DNA from 2 places in the Halomonas sp. DP1Y21-3 genome. Region 2 is predicted to be linked to the other one. Evidence: predicted binding sites of a transcription regulator. Region 2 holds the regulator's gene; the other holds the start of a gene.
What was found. The regulator FNR, encoded in region 2, switches genes on or off when oxygen is low (the NO sensors DNR and NnrR bind a similar motif). The targets are predictions, from matches to a motif close to TTGATNTANATCAA.
Positions count from the first base shown of each region.

Region 1: KUV74_RS11415 (peptidase U32 family protein) is a predicted target of FNR. The motif match lies at 1,715-1,728, and genes of this name have one in related genera.

Region 1 covers NZ_JAHVJM010000003.1:619,919-624,333, forward strand. The annotation lists gene KUV74_RS11410 (U32 family peptidase) at 1-652, opposite strand, end outside; gene KUV74_RS11415 (peptidase U32 family protein) at 664-1,659, opposite strand; gene KUV74_RS11420 (CoA-acylating methylmalonate-semialdehyde dehydrogenase) at 2,030-3,526, opposite strand; gene KUV74_RS11425 (aminotransferase class III-fold pyridoxal phosphate-dependent enzyme) at 3,697-4,415, opposite strand, start outside.
Region 2 covers NZ_JAHVJM010000001.1:799,447-803,861, forward strand. The annotation lists gene KUV74_RS03450 (heavy metal translocating P-type ATPase) at 1-625, shown strand, start outside; gene ccoS (cbb3-type cytochrome oxidase assembly protein CcoS) at 622-852, shown strand; gene KUV74_RS03460 (sulfite exporter TauE/SafE family protein) at 849-1,535, shown strand; gene fnr (fumarate/nitrate reduction transcriptional regulator Fnr) at 1,690-2,430, shown strand; gene ttcA (tRNA 2-thiocytidine(32) synthetase TtcA) at 2,591-3,550, opposite strand; gene KUV74_RS03475 (hypothetical protein) at 3,947-4,186, opposite strand; gene KUV74_RS03480 (3'-5' exonuclease) at 4,305-4,415, opposite strand, start outside.

The sequences.
Region 1 (4,415 bases), on a different contig from region 2:
GTCGACGGCTGTCGTCCTGGGTGGTCAGCGACAGCCCTTCCGGATAGTCCTGGCAGACGAACTGGCAGCGATCCTTGGGGTGCTGATGGTGACGCGCGGTAAAGCAGCGCGGCGACCAGGCCAGCGGCAGGTGGCCGTAGGCCAGCACCTCGCAGTCCAGCGCCAGCCCCGCCTCGCGGGCGTCAGACAGCAGCCGGGCCAGGTCGGCGCCGGGCAACTCCACCGGGGCGACGAAGCGGAACATGCCGGCGCGCTTGAGGATCTCCAGGGTCGGCACATTGTAGAGGTTGAGCGCCGGGCCGCCGACGAAGGGCAGGCCCGCCTCGGACAGCCGGTGCACCGCGCTCATGTCGTTGGCCTCGACCAGGAAGTCGCCGTTGTCGCACAGCCTGGTCAGGTCGCGCAGGTCGGCGTTGGACTCGATCAGGGTCTGCGAACCGAGGATCACCTGCTTGCCGGCGGCGGCCAGCTGGTGGCCGATCTCCAGCCAGTCGGCGAGCTTCATGTCGCGCCGTCGCGAGCACACGGTCTCGCCTAGGGTGACGCTGGCCAGCGGCCAGTGGCAGGCCTGTTCATAGAAGGCGAAGTAGCGCTCGCGGGTCCAGTAGAAGGACACCGGGCCAAGGCTCAATTCCAGTGAAGCAGCGGTCATCTCGCCTCCTGTCATTTCCAGTCGCGCTCGTAGGCGCCGAGAGTATGGGTGGAGCCTTCGGCCAGCGGCGCCAGGGCGGCGCTCCAGTCGGCCTGGGGGCGATAGTCGTCGCCGGCCCGGTCCAGATGGTCCAGTGCCTGGCGCCACACGCGGGTGACGCTGGCCACATAGGCCGGACTGCGCTGACGACCCTCGATCTTGATCGCCTTGATGCCCAGCGCCGCCAGCTGGGGCAGCAGGTCCAGGGTGCTGAGGCTGGTCGGCGCCTCGATGGCGTGGCCGACGTCGCCCTCGACGTTGAAGCGTCCCTTGCACAGGGTCGGGTAGCCGGCCTGTTCGTCGGCGCGGTAGCGATCGATCAAGACGCCGTTCAGGCGCGATTCGCGTCCGCTGGCGGTCTCTTCCCAGCGCACGTGGGCCGCCGGCGAGCACACGCCGTGGGTGTTGGGCGACTCGCCGGTCAGGTAGGACGACAGATAGCAGCGGCCCTCGGCCATGATGCACAGGCTGCCGAAGGCGAACACCTCGAGCTCCACCGGGCTGTGGCGGGCCAGGTCGCGCACCTGGTGGATCGACAGCACCCTGGGCAGCACCGCACGGCGGATGCCGAACTCGCGGTGGTAGAAGGCCAGCGCCTCGTGGCTGGTGGCGGAGCCTTGCACCGACAGGTGGCGGGGGATGTCCGGGTGGCGTTCGGCGGCGTAGGCCAAAAGGCCCGGATCGGCCAGGATCAGGGCGTCGACCTGAAGCGAAGCCGCCTGGTCCACCGCCGCGCGCCACTGGGCCAGGCTCGACTGCTGCGGGTAGGTATTGATCGCGCAGAACACCCGGCAGCCCCGGGCGTGGGCGTAGTCGATACCTTCCCGGGCGCGCTTGTCGGTGAAGTTCAGCCCGGCGAACTGGCGGGCGTTGGTGGCGTTCTGAAAGCCGAAGTAGACCGCGTTGGCGCCCTCGTCCACGGCGCGCTTCAAAGCGGGCAGGCTACCCGCGGGACAGACCAGTTCCATGTCGATCTCCGAGCGAAGAGAGGCGCCATGCTAGCCCCACGCGGACACCGCCGGCTTGATGCGTATCAGTGTCCGCCAATGAAGTGAGGGATGGAGCGAAGGGATGACGCGCTGCACCGGGGCCGGGTGTGGACAACCTGGCGATGGTGGGAATCCGACTTGCGGGTCAGGCGTGCAGATAAAGGTGGCGATGAGCTTGTGAGTCGTTCTGTGGATAACCCTGTGTGGCACCTTGTGAAAAGCGGTGGGCAGGCGGTGCAGGGGCTGTGGGCAGCGGTGTATAAGTCGCCTGTCAGTGGTGGATCAGCGGCTCGCTCGCTGTGGTAAACGAAAACGGGCCCCGCAGGGCCCGTGGTCTTCTTGCCGGAGCCTACTGACCGCCGGAGGGGAAGTGGAACTCCGCCTGGGTGGTCTCGAAGGGCGAGGGCCAGCGCTGTGACACCGCCTTGCGACGGGTGTAGAAGCGCACAGCGTCAGGGCCGTAGGCGTGCAGGTCGCCGAACAGCGAACGCTTCCAGCCGCCGAAGCTGTGGCTGGCCACCGGCACCGGCAGCGGCACGTTGATACCCACCATGCCGACCTCGATGGCGTCGGTGAAGCGACGCGCCGCCTCGCCGTCACGGGTGAACAGGCAGGTGCCGTTGCCGTACTCGTGGGCGTTGGTCAGGGCGATGGCCTCGTCGAGGCTGTCGACACGCACCACGCACAGCACCGGGCCGAAGATCTCCTCGCGGTAGATGGTCATCTCCGGGGTGACCCGGTCGAACAGGCAGCCGCCGACGAAGAAGCCGTTCTCGTGGCCCGGGACCACCAGGTCGCGGCCGTCGGCCACCAGCGTGGCCCCTTCCTGCACGCCCTTCTCGATATAGCCGAGCACCTTGTCGCGATGCTGGGCGGTGACCAGGGCGCCCATGTCCAGGCCCTTGTCGGTGCCGGGGCCGATCTTCAGCGCGGCGATCTTGGGGCCCATGGCCTCGATCAGGCGGTCGGCGGTGTCATCGCCGACGCACACCGCCACCGAGATCGCCATGCAGCGCTCGCCGGCGCTGCCGTAGGCGGCCCCCATCAGGGTGTTGGCGGCGTTGTCGATATCGGCGTCGGCCAGCACCACGGCGTGGTTCTTGGCGCCACCGAGGGCCTGCACCCGCTTGCCACTCTCGGCGCCACGCCGGTAGATGGTTTCGGCGATGGGGGTCGAGCCGACGAAGGACACGGCCTTGACCTCGGGGGCGTCGAGCAGCGCCTCGACGGTCTCGCGGCCGCCCTGAACCACGTTCATGATGCCCTGGGGCAGGCCGGCTTCCTCGAGCAGGCGGGCGACCGCCAGGGCGGCGGACGGGTCCTTCTCGGAGGGCTTGAGCACGAAGGCGTTGCCGCAGGCGATGGCCATCGGGTACATCCACAGCGGCACCATCGCCGGGAAGTTGAACGGGGTGATGCCGGCCACCACGCCCAGCGGCTGAAAGTTGGAGAAGGCGTCGATGGACGGCCCCACGTTGTGGGAGTACTCGCCCTTGAGCAGCTCCGGCACGCCGCAGGCGTACTCGACGTTCTCGATGCCGCGCTTGAGCTCGCCCATGGCGTCCTCGAGGGTCTTGCCGTGCTCCTCGCTGATCAGTTGCACCAGACGATCGGCGTCACGCTCCAGCAACGCCTTGAAGCGGTACATCACCTGGGCGCGCTTGGCCGGCGGGGTATCGCGCCAGGCCGGGAAGGCCGCCTGGGCGGCGTCGATGGCGGCCTTGATGGTGTCGGCATTGCCGTCGGCGACCTGGCGAATGGTCTCGCCGGTGGCCGGGTTGGTGACCGGCAGGTGGCGGCTGGCCTCGAGATCCTGACCATTGATCCAGTGATTGACGTTGTCCATCGAGGGTCCTCAAGTGTCGAAAGGGCGGACGGGCATGGCCCGTCCGCGCTGTGGATAACGCTGTGAACAGTGGGTGTAAAGGTTGTCCACAGGCTGTCGGTTTCAGGTGGATAAGCCGGGCGCTCGGTACCGGCAAGCGGCCTCAGTAGTGCGGCCCCAGTCAAGCGGCCTCAGTCGAGCCGGTCGAGGGTCTCGGCGACGGCGTCGAACAGGCGCTCGAGCTCCGCCTCGGTGGTGGCGAAGGGAGGGCCGAACTGCAGGGTGTCGCCACCGAAGCGCACATAGAAGCCGGCCTCCCACAGCGCCAGGTGGGCGTCGCGCGGGCGGATGGCCGGATCACCGTCGCGCGGGGCCAGCTGGATCGCCCCGGCCAGGCCGAAGTTGCGGATGTCTACCACATGGGAGCGGCCCTTCAAGGCGTGCAGGCGATCCTCGAAGGCCGGGGCGATAGCCCTGACCTGGGCCGGGAAGTCCTCGCGCTCGAGCAGGTCCAGCGCGGCCAGGGCGGCGGCGCAGGCCACCGGATGGCCGCTGTAGGTGTAGCCGTGGGGAAATTCAATGGCGTGCCCCGGGCCGCCGGCGTGCATGAAGGTGTCATGGATCTCGCCAGAGGCGATCACCGCACCCATCGGCACGCAGCCGTTGGTGATCTGCTTGGCCACCGTCATCAGATCCGGGGTGACGCCGAAGGCCTCGGCGCCGGTGCGCGCGCCGCTGCGGCCGAAGGCGGTGATCACCTCGTCGAAGATCAACAGGATGTCGTGGGCCGAGCAGATATCGCGCAGCCGCTCGAGGTAGCCCTTGGGCGGCACGATGACCCCGGCGGAGCCGGACATCGGCTCGACGATCACCGCGGCGATGTTGGAGGCGTCGTGCAGCGCGATCTGCT
Region 2 (4,415 bases):
GCTGCTGGCCAGCGAAGGCAAGCCCCAGGCCTGGTTCAAGCTCGACGATCAGCCCCGTGACGACGCCGCCGAGACCCTCGCCGCCCTCGCCCAGCGAGGGCTTGCCATCGAGATCCTGTCGGGCGACCGCGCCGTCAACGTTGGCCAGCTTGCCCGCACACTGGGCGTCGATCAGTGGCGTGGCGAGGCCTCCCCCGAGGACAAGCTCGGGCACTTGAAGGCGCGACAGGCACAGGGCGAAAAGGTGGCCATGGTCGGTGATGGCATCAATGACGTGCCGGTACTGGCCGGCGCCGACCTCGCCATCGCCATGGCCGGGGCCAGCGACCTCACCCGCACCCGCGCCGATCTGGTATTGCTGGGCGAACCGCTCACGGGTATCGTCGAAGCCATCGAGGTGGCCCGCCAGACCCGTCGCATCATTCGCCAGAATCTGTCCTGGTCGGTGCTCTACAATGTCGTGGCGCTGCCCGCAGCGGCGCTGGGCTTCGTGCCCCCTTGGCTTGCCGCCATCGGCATGTCACTCAGCTCGTTGCTGGTCATCGGCAATGCCCTGCGTCTGCGGCGCGGACGCACCAGGCCGACCGCGACGCCTTCACCCGTCACCGCAAGCCCCGGCCCATGAGCATCCTTTACCTGTTGATACCCTTGTCGTTGATCCTGCTGGGCCTGGCGGTCTGGGCCTTCTTCTGGGCGGTGCGCAACGACCAGTTCGAGGACCTCGAAGGCCCCGCCTATCGCATCCTGTTCGAGGATGAGGACGACACTCGCGGTGCCGATGACGGCGCTTCCTCTTCCGAAACGCCTGCGCAGACATCCGATCGTGGTCCATCGTCCAGAGGGCCTGAGTGAACCCTACCGGCCTGGAACTGCCTCCCATGATGGCGGCCTTCGTGTTTGGCCTGCTCGGCGGTGCACACTGTATTGGCATGTGCGGCGGTATCATGAGCGCCCTGACCTTTGCCATCCCACCCAGCATGCGTCAACCTTGGCGGGTGAGCACACTTGTGCTCGGCTACAATGTAGGTCGTATCACCAGCTACTGTGTGGCGGGCGCTCTGGTTGCCGCCCTGGGTTCGGTGATCGGCCTTTCGCCGACCCTGCGTGGCCTGATGCAGATCGTCGCCAGCCTGATGTTGATCCTGATGGCGCTTTACATTGCCGATCTATGGAAAGGCCTGCGTCACGTCGAGGCACTGGGACGTCACCTCTGGAGGTACCTGGAACCCGCCGGCAGACGCCTGTTGCCGGTGGTGCGTCTGCCCCAGGCGGTGGCGCTGGGCGCCATCTGGGGCTGGCTGCCCTGTGGCCTGGTGTACTCGATGCTGGCCTGGAGCCTGGCACGGGCCGAGCCCCTCGAGGGCGCACTGCTGATGGCGAGCTTCGGTCTTGGCACGCTTCCGGCGCTGGTGGTGACGGGCCTCGCCGCCAGACAAATGCAGGCCCTGCTGGCGCATCGGGCAACACGCCTTGTCGCCGCTGGCATGATCATCGCCTTTGCCGTCTGGCAACTTTGGACTGGGCTGCATCAATGACGCATCCTACCTCTAAGTTATTAATCCTAAAGAGGTAGGCACCACTTTTAGCTGATCTGAGGGTGTAGAATAGTGCCATCAACGTGCTGTACGGGCGACGTCTGTTCTCCCCATGGCCCAGTCAATATCGATCCCAGATCCACAGGAGCTGCGAATGAGTCCTACGGCCCAAGATCGGCGGCGTCCCATGCTGCATGAGACTCGCTGTGAGTCCTGCAGCCTGAGTTCCTTGTGCCTTCCGCTGTCGCTGGAGACCGCCGACCTCGAGCGCTTCGATTCCATCATCCGTCGTCACCCGCCGATCAAGAAAGGCACACGATTGGTCGAGCAGGGAGATCGCTTCACCAGCGTCTTCGCGGTCCGATCGGGGAGTCTCAAGCAGATCACCACCGAAGGCAGCGGCGAAGCTCAGTTGACCAACTTCTTCCTGCCCAGTGAACTGGTTGGGCTGGATGGCATCGACGACGGCCGCTATCCCGGCAGCGTGGTGGCGCTGGAGACCACCACGGTGTGCGAGATTCCCTTCGACCGCCTCGATGCGCTGACCCAGACCCTACCGGAGCTGCGTGCCCAGCTGTTTCGCACCCTGAGCAAGGAGCTGCGAGAGGACCGCCGGATGATGCAGCTGCTGTCACGCAAGACCGCCGATCAGCGCCTGGCCTGCTTCTTCCTCGGCCTGTCGGACCGCTTCCGCCGCCGCGGCTATTCACCGTTCAGCTTCCGCCTGTCCATGTCCCGCGCCGACATCGGCAATCACCTGGGGCTGGCGGTGGAAACGGTCAGCCGTATCCTCGGGCGTTTCCAGCAGCAGGATCTGGTGGCGGTATCGGGACGTGAGGTCAATATCCTCGATCTGACCGCGCTGTCGACCCTGGCCGACACCGAAGTTACCTGAGCGGGCCTGGCAGCAGTGTGTCGGGCCTGGCCGGCAGGGCCCTGTATCCATGATCTGGAAAGCAAAGCGTAATAGATGGCGTGTGACAAGAAAGAGGCCGCATCCGGAGATGCGGCCTCTTTTGCTGTCATGGCGTCATGCACATTCGCTGTTGGCGAGATCAGCCGGCATCCACCACGTCGATGCGCCGGGCCTGGCGTTCGGCCTGTACGGCCTCCAGCCCCTCGAAGTCGAACAGTTGCCGATCCGCCAGCTGCGACGGCGCCACATTGGTCACCGCCTTGAACATGCTCTCGAGGCGCCCGGGATGCTTGACCTCCCACTCGGCCAGCATCTCCTTGACCACCTGGCGCTGCAGGTTGGGCTGGGAACCACACAGGTTGCACGGGATGATCGGGAACTCCATCGCCTCGCTGTAGGCCTGGATATCGGCCTCGCGGCAGTACGCCAGCGGACGGATGACAATGTTCTTGCCGTCGTCGGAGAGCAGCTTGGGCGGCATCGCCTTGAGGCTGCCACCGAAGAACATGTTCAGAAACAGCGTCTCGAGAATGTCCTCGCGGTGGTGGCCCAGAGCGATCTTGGTCGCCCCGATCTCCTCGGCGAAACCATAGAGCGAGCCGCGCCGCAGGCGTGAGCAGAGCGCGCAGGTGGTCTTGCCCTCCGGCGTCTTCTCCTTCACCACCGAATAGGTGTCGCGCTCGAGGATGTGGTAGTCCACGCCGATGCTGTCCAGATAGTTCGGCAGCACATGCTCCGGAAAGCCCGGCTGCTTCTGATCCAGATTCACCGCCACCAGCGAGAAGTTGACCGGCGCGTTGCGCTGAAGGCTGCGCAGGATCTCGAGCATGGTGTAGCTGTCCTTGCCACCAGACAGACACACCATGATCTTGTCGTCTTCCTGGATCATGCCGTAGTCGATGATGGCGTTGCCGGCCTGGCGGCGCAGGCGCTTCTGCAGCTTGTTGAATTCACGCCGTGCCTTGGCCTGAACTTGGGCTTCCGTCTGATCGCCACCCGCAGCAGGGTCGGCCGGGCTGACGCCGGCATCGATCGAGAGATGGTCATCCTCGGGGGTACGGGGATCGAACAGGGTGGCGGAGGCGGACTGTGGCGACATGGGAGCGGGACATCACGGCTGAAAATGAAAGAGGCGCCAGTCTACCATCCGGACGCTTTAGTGGCGAAGAGGTCAGCGACCGCTTACCCCGGCGAGGACAATACGGCAGGGGCTTTTCGTCGGCGGCACATCGGAAACCGCCAAGGACGACACCGCCGTAGTGGCGCCCTTGCGCGTCGTGGCCTGGTCTGGCCTGGCCTGGCAAGTCGAAGAACGCAAGTGCCTGTCAGCCAGGCCCTAGGCGCTGTCCGAAAAGTCGACGAGCGAAGGTTAGACAAGGCAAAAATCGGTGAGAAAGCGCAGTTTACGGGGTGTAAATGAGCATTTTGACCGGGCTGGCGCACCAGACGATTTTTAACGCCGTATTACCGAGCGCAGGCACTTTTCAGACAAGCCCTAGACGACGTTCAGCGCCAGCAGATAGCGCACCACCACGCCCAGCAACAGCAGCAGGATGCCGGCACGTTGCCAGCCAAACTCGCGCACGGTCAGGGTCAGGCGCTTCTCCCAGAACTTGACCATGCCCCACAGGTCCCGGGTACGGCGATAGTACTGGAGGTAGGCCACCAGCACCGAGACCAGGCCCAGCGCCAGCAGCGTGGGCTCGAGAAGGGTCAACATGGCGTGCAGACTCATGACAGGATCTCCTTGCAGGTGAATGGTTGCCGGTGCGGGCGGCACCGGGTCAGCGCGGATGACGGCAACGGGTCAGCGCGGATGACGGCAACGGGTCAGCGCGGATGACGGCACCGGGTCAGCGCGATGGCGCCGTGAGTGCCCCGCTCTCCAGGCGCAGATGCATCAGCGCCGTGGTGACGGCGTCGCCCAGGGCCGTATGGCGTCCCATGATCGGGACTCCAAGTCG